DNA from 2 places in the Citrobacter sp. CRE-46 genome. Region 2 is predicted to be linked to the other one. Evidence: predicted binding sites of a transcription regulator. Region 2 holds the regulator's gene; the other holds the start of a gene.

Region 1 (7,395 bases), 790 kb from region 2:
AAGCTTCACACTCAGCGACCGTTTCTGGCGTGCCGGAGACCAGAATTTCCCCGCCGCCGCTACCGCCTTCCGGACCGAGATCGACAATCCAGTCAGCGGTTTTGATTACGTCCAGATTGTGCTCAATCACCACGATGGTGTTGCCCTGATCGCGCAACTGATGCAGCACGTCCAGTAACTGCTGAATATCCGCAAAATGCAGACCGGTGGTCGGTTCATCAAGGATATACAACGTCTGCCCGGTGCCGCGTTTTGACAGTTCGCGCGCCAGCTTCACGCGCTGCGCTTCGCCGCCGGAGAGCGTAGTGGCCGACTGGCCGAGACGGATATACGTCAGGCCCACGTCCATCAGCGTTTGTAGCTTACGCGCCAGCGCCGGGACGGCATCGAAGAACTCGCGTGCTTCTTCAATGGTCATATCCAGCACTTCGTGGATGGTCTTGCCCTTGTACTTAATCTCCAGCGTTTCGCGGTTATAGCGCTTGCCTTTACACTGGTCGCACGGCACGTAGATATCCGGCAGGAAGTGCATTTCAACTTTGATCACGCCGTCGCCCTGACAGGCTTCACAGCGTCCGCCGCGAACGTTAAAGCTGAAACGACCCGGCGTGTAGCCGCGCGCGCGGGACTCTGGTACGCCAGCAAACAGTTCGCGCACCGGCGTAAACACACCGGTGTAGGTTGCCGGGTTGGATCGCGGAGTACGACCAATCGGGCTTTGGTCAATGTCGATCACTTTGTCGAAATGTTCCAGGCCCTGAACATCGCGGTACGGTGCAGGTTCAGCCAGCGTGGCGCCGTTCAGCGCTGTCTGCGCAATCGGGAACAGCGTGTCGTTGATCAGCGTCGATTTACCCGAACCAGAAACCCCGGTAATGCAGGTGAACAGGCCAACCGGCAGCGTCAGGGTGACATCTTTCAGGTTGTTGCCGCGCGCGCCGGTAAGCTTCAGCACTTTTTCCGGATCGGCCGCCACGCGCTGTTTCGGTACTTCAATTTTACGCTTACCGCTCATGTACTGGCCGGTCAGCGACTCAGGCACCGCCATGATGTCGTCGAGCGTCCCTTCGGCAACCACCCGGCCGCCGTGAACGCCAGCGCCCGGGCCGATATCGATAACGTGGTCAGCGGCGCGGATCGCATCTTCATCGTGCTCGACCACAATCACGGTATTACCCAGATTACGCAGATGGATGAGCGTGCCCAACAGACGTTCGTTATCGCGCTGATGCAGACCAATAGACGGTTCATCCAGGACGTACATCACGCCGACCAGACCCGCGCCGATCTGGCTTGCCAGACGAATACGCTGGGCTTCGCCGCCGGAGAGCGTTTCCGCTGAACGCGACAGCGTCAGGTAGTTGAGGCCGACGTTGACCAGGAATTTCAGACGATCGCCAATCTCTTTAAGAATTTTCTCTGCAATCTTCGCTCGCTGACCGGCAAGCTTCAGGTTGTTGAAGAAATCCATCGCATGACCGATGCTCATGTCGGAAATTGCGGGCAGCGGCGTATTTTCAACAAATACGTGGCGGGCTTCCCGGCGCAAACGCGTCCCTTCACAGCTGGCGCACGGGCGGTTGCTGATGAATTTGGCTAATTCCTCGCGTACCGCGCTGGATTCCGTCTCTTTATAACGGCGCTCCATATTGTGCAATACGCCTTCGAACGGATGGCGGCGTACGGACGTATCGCCGCGATCGTTCATGTATTTAAATTCGATATTCTCTTTACCGGAACCGTACAGCACCACTTTATGCACGGCGGGGTTCAGGCTGGCCCATGGGGCTTCGACGTCGAATTTATAGTGTTCCGCCAGTGACTTAAGCATCTGGAAGTAGTAGAAGTTGCGGCGATCCCAGCCGCGGATAGCGCCACCGGCCAGCGACAGTTCCGGGTTTTGAATCACCCGGTCAGGATCGAAATACTGTTGTACGCCGAGGCCGTCACAGGTCGGGCATGCGCCCGCCGGGTTGTTGAATGAAAACAGACGCGGTTCCAGTTCGCGCATGCTGTAGCCGCAGATCGGGCAGGCGAAGTTGGCAGAGAACAGCAGCTCTTCCGCTTTCGGGTCGTCCATATCGGCAACCACTGCCGTACCGCCGGACAGTTCCAGCGCGGTTTCAAACGATTCCGCCAGGCGCTGGGTGAGATCGCCACGTACTTTAAAGCGGTCAATTACCACTTCAATGGTGTGTTTCTTTTGCAGCTCAAGCTTGGGCGGATCGGACAGGTCGCACACTTCCCCATCGATACGGGCGCGGATATAGCCCTGACCCGCCAGGTTTTCCAGCGTTTTGGTGTGCTCGCCTTTGCGCTCTTTAATTACCGGCGCCAGCAGCATCAGACGCTTGCCTTCTGGCTGCGACAGGACGTTGTCCACCATTTGACTCACGGTCTGCGCCGCCAGGGGAACGTCGTGATCCGGGCAGCGCGGTTCGCCAACGCGGGCAAACAGCAGGCGCAGATAGTCGTGAATTTCGGTAATCGTACCTACCGTGGATCGCGGGTTATGGGATGTCGATTTTTGCTCGATTGAGATGGCGGGAGACAGCCCCTCAATGTGGTCGACATCCGGCTTTTCCATCAGTGACAGAAACTGACGCGCGTACGCGGAAAGGGATTCAACGTAACGACGCTGTCCTTCGGCATACAAGGTGTCGAAAGCGAGCGAAGATTTGCCTGAGCCCGAAAGCCCGGTGACGACAATCAGCTTGTCGCGCGGGATGACGAGGTTGATGTTTTTGAGATTATGGGTGCGGGCGCCCCGAACTTCGATCTTATCCATTCATCTTTCCCGGATTAAACGCTTTTTTGCCTGGCTGCATGGTGCTACCGGCGATCACAAACGGTTAATTATGACACAACCTGACCTGAATGGATATACAGTATTGGAATGCAAAACGCAGGTGTCTGTGCAACAATGTCTATCCGGGGTTGTTTACTGGAATCGATCTCGCAACGTAGTAAAAGCGCTATTGGAAATGCTACAATCCCGCGCTTACACTTATTCAGTAACGTTTTTCAGGAGACACGATCATGGCCAGCAGAGGCGTAAACAAGGTGATTCTCGTCGGTAATCTGGGCCAGGACCCGGAAGTACGCTATATGCCGAATGGTGGCGCAGTTGCCAACATTACGCTGGCTACTTCCGAATCCTGGCGTGATAAAGCGACCGGCGAAATGAAAGAGCAGACTGAATGGCACCGTGTCGTGCTGTTCGGCAAACTGGCGGAAGTAGCCAGCGAATATCTGCGTAAAGGTTCTCAGGTCTATATCGAAGGCCAGCTGCGTACCCGCAAATGGACCGATCAGTCCGGCGTAGAAAAGTACACCACTGAAGTTGTGGTTAACGTTGGCGGCACCATGCAAATGCTGGGTGGCCGTCAGAGTGGTGGTGCTCCGGCAGGCGGCGGTCAGCAGCAGGGCGGTTGGGGTCAGCCTCAGCAGCCGCAGGGCGGCAATCAGTTCAGCGGCGGCGCGCAGTCTCGCCCGCAGCAGTCAGCTCCGGCAGCGCCGTCTAACGAGCCGCCGATGGATTTTGACGACGATATTCCGTTCTAATTTTTCTGCTTTATACGAAAAATTATGGCTACCTCAAAACAGGGGTAGCCATATGTGATTTTTTATCAGTTCAACACCATCGGCCAGTCTGGCGGTGTGTGGCTCATCACTTCAACCATCACATTTTCAATGTTCTTCCAGATTGCGGACATATCCACCAGGGTTATGCCGAGCAGCCCGGTTGCAAACCAGCAGGCGAAAACCAGTCCCAAACCGCTACTAATGACGGCCAGGCCAATATAATCTGATTTACGAAAACGGATATTGAGCGTGCTGGCTAAAAACATCAGCACCGCGCTGAGTAGCTGCCATCGCAGAAGAACCACGCCAGTTGTTATCGTTGCCATGAAAAAACGTCCTCAGAAAGTCTTGATGCCCATGACAGCGCGGGGGTGTTCACCGAGGGTGTAGTACTCTGGCTCTCGACGGGCAATAACACGAATGAAACATTGTTTCTGTTACATGAATTGTGTGAACTATATCACATTTGCTCGTTTGTTCACCAGTGTTAGAGGTTATTTTTGCAGGATAATAACCATGTTATTTGCATGGTTATTTTTAATAAAAAAAACGATAACAAATAATCTAATAAAAAGATGCATATGGATTACCTGTTATGTTTATCCTAAATTATTCGTTAAGAAATTTAATGAATTTCTTAAACACGACCAGGATAATGCTCATAAAAAATTACTACTTATTGATAATAATGTTATGAAATAAGCATAACTTTGAGTTTGCCTTACGGAAAAATAATATCAGCATCATCTATTATCAGACTTTTACATAGAGAAGTCTGTTGCTAATAATGATAGATTCATGCAACTTAATCAGTCAGTGTTTATAGCATCCCGCCTAATGGGTTCTGGCATATACGAAACAGGGAAATAGGGCTGACATGAATCACAGTGCGCGACGCAAGATGCTGAAGTTCTTCGGAACATTCATGGTGGTATTGCTCCCCGTGGTGCTGGCGTTATGGTTTGCTCACATCCGGGCGATGTCCGAAACCCGTAATCAACTCAGCTCTTTTGCTCAACTGGTGTTAAATAAAACGGAATTGGTGATCCTCCAGGCTGATTTAGCGCGTGATATGGCCCAGTTGTATCAGGGTAAGATGTGTACCCCTGCCCATCAGAAAAGTATGCTGAATATTATTCGTGGTCGTTTATATATCAGTGAGCTAATTTATGCGCAGGGCGATCATTTTTTGTGCTCTACGTCAATGATGCCGCGAGTCCCATATATTATGGCGACAGCCGACTATAAACGCGCGCCAGACGTCTTCATCTATTACTACCGCGACACCCCCTTTTTCGCTGGCTACAAAATGACGTACATGCAACGAGGAAACTACGTTGTCGTCATCAATCCATTATCTTACAGCGAAGTCATGTCTGATGATCCGGATCTGTCCTGGGGAGTATATGACACGGTAACGGACACCTTTTTCTCTGCCAGCGAAGGGGCGAATATTGCGCAGTTCTCGCCGCTGATAAGCGGTGAATCCTCAACATTCCAGCAGGGCGAGCGATTCTATACCATCGTACATTCAGAAAAACGCCCCATCGCGATTATTGTTTCGACCTCCGACGCTCGTGTGAATCAGATTTTCTATCATGAGGCGGCGTTAACGATCCCCTTTGGGATTATCTGCAGCATCCTGATACTGCTCATGTGGTGGCGTACGCGTCAGGAATACCTCTCTCCCCGCCGCTTATTAAAACGTGCGATCAAGAAACGTCAGCTTTGTCTGTACTATCAGCCGATCATTGACATCAAAAATGGACAATGTGTCGGGGCCGAGGCTTTGCTACGCTGGCCAGGCTGTAACGGCGAGGTGATGAGCCCGACGGAGTTTATTCCGCTGGCGGAAAAAGAGGGGATGATTGAGCAGATCACGGATTATGTTGTTGAGGAGGTCTTCAAAGATTTAGGGGCTTTTCTTTCGGCGAATCCTCAGTTGTATATCTCGATTAACCTCTCGGCCTCTGACTTTCATTCATCCCGACTGATTGCTCTGATTGCCGAAAAAAACCATGAGTACTCCGTGGCGGCCCAGCAAATTAAAGTTGAGATGACGGAGCGCGGCTTTATCGATGTACATAAAATGACACCCATCATCCAGGCGTTTCGGCAGGCCGGTTTTGAAGTGGCGTTTGACGATTTTGGCACGGGATATTCCAACCTCCATAATTTGTCAGCGTTGAATATCGATATCCTGAAGATCGACAAATCCTTTATTAGCACGCTGGCCACTAACAGCACCAGTCACTTGATTGCCGAACATATCATCGAGATGGCGCAAAGCTTAAACCTGAAGACGATTGCGGAAGGGGTGGAAACGGCGGAGCAAATCGGGTGGTTGCTTGAACACGGCGTACAGTATTGCCAGGGCTGGTATTTTGCGAAGGCGCTGCCGCCGCAGGAGTTCATGCATTGGATAAAACGCTCGCCCGCCATACTGACGCAGAGCGGGCAATAATTTTACAGGCGGTGGCGGTAATCGCTGGGAGTACGATCAAACTCTCGGCGAAATACGCGCGAGAAGGTTTGCTGCGATACATAGCCAAGATCCATCGCAATATCGAATATAGGCCGTTCGGTCGTCCGTAGTTCAACGGCGGCCAGCAGAAGCCGACGTTGGCGGATGTAGTCACCCAGCGTCTGACGCATCACCGTGCGGAACATTCTCTGCAAATACCACTTTGAGTAACCTGATTTTTTCGCAACCGCCTCAATGTTCAGCGGTTGATCGATATGTTCATCAATCCATTCAATAAGGGTCTGAATAATCTGCTGATGGGACATAGAGTTGCCTCTTTCTCAGTGTTCGATTCGTCGTTTTGTCTGTGGGCGAGTATAATTCCTCAAGTTAACTTGAGGTAAAGCGATTTATGGAAAAGAAATTACCCCGGATAAAAGCGTTGCTCACGCCAGGTGAAGTTGCAAAGCGTAGCGGTGTGGCGGTATCGACCCTGCATTTCTATGAAAGCAAAGGATTAATCAGCAGTATGCGCAACAGCGGCAATCAGCGTCGATACAAACGCGATGTGTTGCGTTATGTCGCGATTATCAAGATTGCCCAACGTATCGGCATTCCACTGGCCACGATCGGCGACGCGTTAGGTGTATTACCTGAAGGGCATTCGCTCAGTGCCAAAGAGTGGAAGCAGCTCTCTTCGCAATGGCGCGAGGAGTTAGACCGACGCATTCATACTCTGGTGGCGTTACGCGATGAGCTGGATGGGTGTATTGGCTGCGGCTGTTTATCCCGCAGTGATTGCCCGTTGCGTAACCCTGGCGATCAGCTTGGCGAGCAGGGGACCGGGGCGCGCCTGCTGGAAGATGATTGATTGGTTTAAAGTATGTGGCGGATATAACGGGTGTAAAACTAAAGCGCCACAGAGGGCGCTTTAGTTTGGTTCCGGTCTTTGTCTTTCACTCTATCCCGTTGGTTCACGGGAGGGTTTCCCCCGACATCAACACCCCTCAGTCGAGCACGTTTGGGGAGGTTCCGGTCTGTGTTGATAATGTAAGTGTAAGCCACCCCTCTCTATTTGCCAGTGAATTGATTGCTTTTTAGCCAAAAAATTTTCCGCATCTTCATGCATTTTTTTGCGCGAGCAGGCGTGAAAAATAAATGCAAATCTTGTAATAACTCAGCGAAATTTGTTGCCAGATTGCGCATTGACGATAACGTTTGCGCATCGTCTGGCTATTTCTTGCGCATTATAAGAAGAAATGAGTAAAAAGCGGCAAAGTTCAGTTGAAAACCAACGTATGATCGCTGGATAATCGTTTGCTTTTTTTTATCACCCGTTTTTTATG
Region 2 (7,395 bases):
CAGCGATATTCGCGGCATGGGGCTGCTGATTGGCGCCGAGCTGAAGCCGCAGTTTAAAGGCCGGTCGCGCGATTTCCTCTACGCCGCCGCGCACGAAGGGGTGATGGTGCTGAATGCCGGGCCGGACGTGATGCGTTTCGCGCCGTCGCTGGTGGTGGAAGACGCGGATATCGAGGAAGGGATGCTGCGTTTCGCGCAGGCGGTAGCGAAGGTGGTGGGCTGAATGCCTGATTGCCGGATGGCGGCGCGAGCGCCTTATCCGGCCTACAGGGTAAGGTGTGATTCGTAGGCCGGATAAGCGTAGCGCATCCGGCAGCCGATCTTAACCTTTCATGTCCCGCAACCGACGGCTAAGCCAGATCCCGTGGTGGGGTCGTTGACGCCATGCTACCGACGAAATGGTGTGCATGGTGTTCAGATGCCCCAAGATTCGCTGCAGATGCTGCTCCAGGGTGCTTAATGGACCGTGGGACAGCATTTCAGGCGCTTCGAGAATATTCACATCGCCCGAGCTTCCCGGTCCGTCATACTCCAGCCGCTGCTGACAGCGCTGGAGCGCAATTTCGCAGGACTCCAGATACCGCTGCGCCAAATCTGGCGTCAGCATCGTATGTTCCCTTGCCAGTGTGGTCATCGCGTTGATGTGTTCGACAATAAACTGGCTGTGCGTGACCCACAGTTTCATATCCGCCAGATAGTGCGCGTTGAATCCCGGCTCCTGCATTGCCTGATTCAGTGAGTTAAACAGCGTGTTATGCGCCTGGTTGACCCGCATGCGTTGATACGCCAGCGGCGTGGCCTGCGGATCGTTGCTGAGGATCAGGCGAATAGCCTCCTGGTCGGCTTCTAACGCATCGTGGGCGTTCTTACGCAACAGACCACTCTGCCACTGTGGCCACAGCCAGAGCGTGCCGCCAAAGGCGATTAAGCAGCCAATCACCGTGTCGACAAACCGCGGCACGATAAATTGTTCCCCGTTCAGCGTCAGCAGTTGCAGGGTGTACACCGCCGTAACCGTAAAGCCGACGGTGGCCCAGCCGTAGTTTTTGCGAATGATCAGATAGCTGCCTAATGTGATCAGCAACATGCCTGCCAGCGTGAAACCTTCCTGAATATGAAAGTGCAATGTGACGCCGGCAATCACCAGTCCGACGAGCGTACCCACCGAACGATGCAAAATACGCACTCGGGTCGCCCCATAGCCATTTTGCGTGACGAACAGGATCGTCATCAAAATCCAGTAAGGTTTAGGCAGATGTAAGGCGCTGCCCATCAGGCTGGCGATACTCAGCATGACGCTAATGCGCCCGGCGTTACGCAGCGCCGGGGATTTCAACGACAGATAGTTTTTCAGCGCCGGGATCAACGGCAACCGCCGCTGTTTGTCCGCCATCAAATCTCGGGCATACAGCGGGCGCTGGGTCCGTAGCACGCGGGCGATACGGCTGAAGTGCCAGTAGCAAAACTGTCCTACCGGATTATCCGGATGCTGGTTGGCGATTTTCTCCAGCGAGCCAATTTGCTTTTCCATTGAGAAACGGGTCGGTAAGCGGTGATACAAGATATCATCGGCCAGGACGCGCAGGCGGGCGGCGACGGTGCGCGCGTTCCAGCGAATCACCTGTTCCGCGTGGCTTCGCTCGACCAGCTTTTGCACCTCTTCCGGCTGATGCAGGCTAACTGAAATATGTTCCTGCAAATCGAGCGCTTCCTGAAAGGCACGCAACAGTCGCTTGTATTCATTATTGTGATGCGCCGACAGCATGTGCATTTGCTGGTAGCACTGGGTAATCAAATCCACCGCTTTTTGTTGACGAACCAGTAGCGGAGGCAGCGCTTTTTCTGGATCGGCATGCTGGGTCAGCAGACTGTACTTGGCCTCACAGTAATCGGCTAATTCGCGGTACAGCAGGCTAAGCGATTCACGCAGTGGCTGCTCACGCCACATCCAGAACCAGAACCAGTTGAACAGACCGTACCACAACGTACCCAGTGCATAGATCAGCAATGGCTCCCAGACGGGCATGTTCCCGGCAAGGCTTAGCGTGAAAATTGCCGCGATGAGTGAGGCTGGCAGCAGTCGCGCATGCAACGGGCTTAGCTCGGCGGTTACGCCAAGAATTAGCGTCAGGCCGGTGAGGATGAGCGGCAGTGGTATATCTTGCGCCAGCAGTAACTGCATGATCAGGCTGCAACCGGCAAACAGCGATGCGCCAATAACTAAACGTTTAAAAAAGCGTTTATGCGGGGTATCAAGACCGGCAATGTTGCAACAGGCAGGGACGAGGGAAAACAGAAGCCCCAGATGAAGCTGACCAATGATAAGACCGACAGCCACAGGTAAACACAGCACCAGCGTCTGCCGTAGTGCGTAGTTGATCTCGGGGTGATAAATCAGTCTTCGCCACATCGGAACAAACAAAAATGGCGCGCTACCGGGTAACGCGCCATTTCGATGGGATTAACGTGTGCCGTAAACGACAATGGTCTTACCGTGAGCGGAGATCAGGTTCTGATCTTCCAGCATCTTCAGAATACGACCAACGGTCTCACGGGAGCAGCCAACGATCTGGCCGATTTCCTGGCGGGTGATTTTAATCTGCATACCGTCCGGGTGAGTCATCGCGTCAGGCTGTTTTGCCAGATTCAGCAGAGTCTGGGCAATACGGCCGGTGACGTCGAGGAAGGCAAGGTTGCCTACTTTTTCAGACGTGACCTGCAGGCGACGAGCCATCTGAGAAGACAGGCGCATCAGAATATCCGGGTTGACCTGGATTAATTGGCGAAATTTTTTGTAGGAAATTTCAGCGACTTCACATGCGGTTTTGGCCCGTACCCAAGCGCTACGTTCCTGGCCTTCTTCGAAGAGGCCTAATTCACCAATAAAATCGCCCTGATTCAGATAAGAAAGGATCATTTCTTTCCCTTCTTCATCTTTGATCAGCACTGCCACTGAGCCTTTAACGATGTAATACAACGTTTCCGCTTTTTCACCCTGGTGAATCAGCGTGCTCTTCGATGGGTACTTATGAATATGGCAATGAGACAAGAACCATTCGAGAGTCGGGTCTGTTTGCGGTTTGCCAAGCACCATGCGCGGTTATCCTCTGTTATAAGCTGTCTCCAGAGCCAGAAAACGACGCTGCCTCTGGGTTTGCAAAAATGTGCTTCCCGCTACCTGGGAAGGGGGCTACTAAAAATATACTGCAGCCTGTAATGTGATGTCCTCTGCATACATGCAGTACGTCAATGTATTACTGTAGCATCCCGACTGTTTTAGCATAGCTTTCGCCGTGTGTCTCCTGGTGTCTCGCTTCAGCATGACGCAGGTCGCCTTCCGTTGCGAGAATTGTTATGTACGCGTAATCTGTCAGGAAAATTGAAACATTGGAGTTACGAAATATGCAAGCGCGTGTAAAGTGGGTTGAGGGGTTAACCTTCCTCGGTGAGTCCGCCTCTGGCCACCAAATTTTGATGGACGGTAACTCCGGTGATAAAGCGCCGAGCCCGATGGAAATGGTATTAATGGCTGCAGGCGGTTGTAGCGCGATCGATGTGGTGTCGATCCTGCAAAAAGGGCGTCAGGATGTGACCAACTGCGAAGTGAAGCTCACCTCTGAGCGCCGTGAAGAAGCGCCGCGTTTGTTTACCCACATTAATCTGCATTTCATCGTCACCGGCAACGATCTGAAAGAGGCGTCGGTCTCCCGCGCCGTCGATCTCTCGGCGGAAAAATATTGTTCCGTGGCATTGATGCTGGAAAAGGCGGTGAATATTACCCACTCCTATGAAGTGGTTGCTGCGTAATACGTGAAGCCGGATGGCAGCTTGGCCTTATCGGGCCTACAGGACGATACCGATTCGTAGGCCCGATAAGCGTAGCGCCGTCGGGCACATCCCGTACCTCACTCTATCTTTTTACCTTCCATCAGTCGCTGGACCAGCGGCAGCATAATCAATTCCATCGCCAGACCCATTTTGCCGCCAGGTACGACTAATGTATTGATGTGGGAAATGAATGAGCCTTGCAGCATGGCCAGAAGCCACGGAAAGTCGATCCCTTCCAGATTACGAAAATGAATGACCACAAAGCTTTCATCCAGCGACGGAATGCTCTTGGCAGCAAAGGGGTTTGAGGTATCGACGGTGGGTACGCGCTGAAAGTTAATGTGCGTACGGGAAAACTGCGGCGTGATGTAATTGATGTAATCGTCCATTGAGCGCACAACCGAGTCCATCACCGCTTCACGCGAGTGTCCACGCTCGCTGGTATCGCGGGTCAGTTTCTGGATCCATTCCAGGTTAACGATCGGCACTACGCCGACCAGAAGGTCGACATGCCGGGCCACATTTTGCTGTGGGGTGACGACGCCGCCGTGTAGCCCTTCATAGAACAGGACATCCGTCGGTTCAGGCAATGGCTGCCAGGGGGTAAACGTTCCCGGGACCTGGTTCCACGGTACGGCTTCATCGTAGGTGTGCAGATATTTACGCGACTGACCTTTTCCCGTCTGGCCGTATTCAATGAAGGTTTGTTCCAGCAGACCAAAGTCATTGGCTTCGGGCCCGAAATAACTGATATGTCGCCCGGCATCGCGCGCTTTGCGAATCGCCATATCCATTTCCGGACGGGTATAGCGATGAAAACTGTCACCTTCCACCTCGGCGGCGCGCAGATTTAGCTGCGCGAAAATTTTACGAAACGCGAGGCTGGTGGTGGTGGTCCCCGCGCCGCTGGATCCTGTTACCGCAATCACCGGATGTTTGGCAGACATAACAACTCCATGAATAGGTTGATTTTTTATTATAGTCAGCCGTCGGCTACGAATTACTCGTGAATCTGCTTCCTCGGCATGATGTTGACCGTTTCATGCAGTTCGGACCACACCAGGACGGCTTCACCTGATTGTAGTTGGCGTTTGACGTCGGCGACTTTTTGTTCGAGCGAACGTTCATGTTCACCATAATCGGTACCTTCGCGCAAGACAAAGCTTTCAATCAGATTGTCCAGCGCGTCCGGGGAGATGTCTTGCCAGGGGATAATCATGATGACGCCTCCAGATACGTTGTCAGCCAGTCGGGAATTCTGGATTCCAGCCACATCTCAGGGCGGCGCACTGTGCCGCCAATAAATCCGACGTGTCCGCCGTGTTCAGTCAACTGATACTCCACCTGTGAGGGCAGGTTTTCCGGTTCAGGGATCACGTGATGATCCATAAACGGATCGTCCTTGGCATGGATAATCAGCGTCGGTTTGGCGATCTGATTAAGCAATGGCATGGCGCTACACTGGCGGTAATAGTCTATAGCATCGGCAAAACCGTGGATTTTGGCAGTGATGAGATCGTCAAAATCTCGAATGCGACGCAGGGATTTCAACTGGGTCAGACTCACCGGCAACGAACCCGGATAGGCCTGTAGCTTACGCGAGGCGTTAGCTTTCAACAGATTGAGCAGATAGCGCTGGTAGACGCGTGAGAACCCCTTCTCCATATGGTAACTACAGGCTTCCAGCACGAAAGGCGCAGAGACAATAACCGCTGCATCAATGGGAATATCGTTGCCTTCTTTGGCCAGCAGGCAGGCAAGCATGTTCCCGCCGAGTGAATAGCCGACCGCCGCGGTCGGCACACGACCAAGCTCGCGTTCCAGCCAATGTAAAAACCAGGTGCCATCTTCTGTTTCACCAGAATGATAAATACGGTTGAGACGATTTGGTTCGCCGCTGCAGCCGCGAAAATGCATCACCACGCCCAGCCAGCCGCGCTTTTGCGCTGCTTCAATCAGGCCATGTGCGTACGGGCTGTTCAGACTGCCTTCCAGACCGTGAAAAACCACCAGGCGCGGTTTGTGCTTCGCCTGTTGCGGATCTTCACTCCATGCCAGATCGACAAAGTCACCGTCGGGTAATTCCAGACGCTGCCAATGGGCGTCGAACTTCACCTTGCGGCGAATTAAACGCGGCAGCATTGTCTGCAAATGGCGGTTACTGATACCGCGCATAGGGCGGAATTCTCGCGAATCATCAGTAGGTGGGATCATTTCTGTGGATGTGATTTCAACCATAACACCAGAGCAATTAATAATCGGAAAGAATAACTATACCGCGCGCAGCGCTTGCGGGTTAGCCAATATGTGATTTTGTCGCTAGTCAGTCAGCAGGTTACGCGAGAAAAAATGAAAATCGACGTCGGGCTTTCGTCGCCACAGGCGAGCTTTACGCGTCCCTGTCGCCACGCTTTCTCCGGTATCTTCAAACATTCCTGACGCTTCAAAGCGGCGAATCAGACTTTTACGCTGGATCGACTGACCGAGGATCACCTCGGTGGCTTCGAGCAGTTGCCCATGGGTAAATGTCTCCGGCAAGCAGTATACGGGCAGTAGCGAGTACATTGTTTTTTGCCGCAAGCGATGCAGGGCCGCCGTAATGATGTCTCCGTGGTCGAACGCGAGTGAATAATTTTTCAGCTCATCAACCGGCACCCAACGGGCATTGCTGACGCTGGCGATGTGCGGCGCACAGTCTACCCAGGCGATTAGCGCAAACCAGGCGACTGTCAGACTCCAGCCGCGCGGGTCGCGATCCGGGCCGGAAAAAGTATCCAGTTGTTCCAGCCACGAAGGCAAAACTCCTGTTTTTTCAGTGAGCTTGCGCAGCGCTGTGGCGCGAGTGGAGTCATCGCGCGCGATATCAATGAAGCCACCTGGTAATCCCCAACGCCCTTTTTGCGGCTGGTTTGCTCGTTCAACCAGTAATACGCACAGCGCCTGTTGATGCAGGGTAAACAGCACGCTATCGACCGTCACCAGTGGTGTGGGAAAGCGGCGGGCATCGTATTGATTCAGGTAGTCGGCTTCGGTGGTCATAAGGTACTCACGATGATTTGCAACGCCCACAAGTGTACCAGCCCAATACCGGGGGGCAAGGTTCGTTTTTTCTTATTATTTATCAGTGGATTATGCGATGCCCTAAAAATAATGCACTTTTGCTTGCTTTGTATGTGTCTTAGGGACATTATTAATTGTGTCGAAGGGACACAATTAAGGGGTGAGCGTGATGAACATAAAACTGACACTAACGTTGGACGACCAGAGCTACGGAATGACACACGGTGTTTTTCCTGATGGCGCCGTCTGGTTGAAGGTTACTGAAGCATTACCACCCTTTGCTCGCCTGATGCGCATTCGTGCGACGGCGATGCGCGATATGAACGACTTTATGCTGTTGGCGCAACTGGTGGAGGCGGTTCGCCATCAAACGGATGTGCTGGTCAGTCATCTCGAACTTCCCTGGTTACCGTGGGCTCGTCAGGATCGCCATATGGTGGCGGGTGATAGCTTTGCGCTGAAAGTCTTTGCCAGCCAGCTTAATACGCTGCAATTCGATAGGGTGAA

Evidence for each region. Region 2 encodes CRP, which controls carbon source genes, mostly activating them, when cyclic AMP is high. Its sites were predicted from a motif close to ATGTGANNNNNNTCACAT; they were not measured.
Region 1: a site for CRP is predicted at 4,034-4,051, ahead of AC534G_RS23580 (YjcB family protein). Genes of this name have one in related genera too.

Annotation. Positions count from the first base shown of each region.
Region 1 covers NZ_CM184341.1:4,853,284-4,860,678, reverse strand. The annotation lists gene uvrA (excinuclease ABC subunit UvrA) at 1-2,788, opposite strand, end outside; gene ssb1 (single-stranded DNA-binding protein SSB1) at 3,040-3,564, shown strand; gene AC534G_RS23580 (YjcB family protein) at 3,630-3,911, opposite strand; gene pdeC (cyclic di-3',5'-guanosine monophosphate phosphodiesterase PdeC) at 4,463-6,049, shown strand; gene soxS (superoxide response transcriptional regulator SoxS) at 6,052-6,375, opposite strand; gene soxR (redox-sensitive transcriptional activator SoxR) at 6,462-6,920, shown strand.
Region 2 covers NZ_CM184341.1:397,273-404,667, forward strand. The annotation lists gene argD (bifunctional acetylornithine/succinyldiaminopimelate transaminase) at 1-223, shown strand, start outside; gene AC534G_RS01860 (YccS/YhfK family putative transporter) at 323-2,410, opposite strand; gene crp (cAMP-activated global transcriptional regulator CRP) at 2,462-3,094, opposite strand; gene AC534G_RS01870 (OsmC family protein) at 3,403-3,807, shown strand; gene AC534G_RS01875 (phosphoribulokinase) at 3,906-4,775, opposite strand; gene AC534G_RS01880 (YheU family protein) at 4,829-5,047, opposite strand; partial or broken gene AC534G_RS01885 (hydrolase) at 5,044-6,103, opposite strand; gene AC534G_RS01890 (NUDIX hydrolase) at 6,148-6,867, opposite strand; gene prs (ribose-phosphate diphosphokinase) at 7,058-7,395, shown strand, end outside.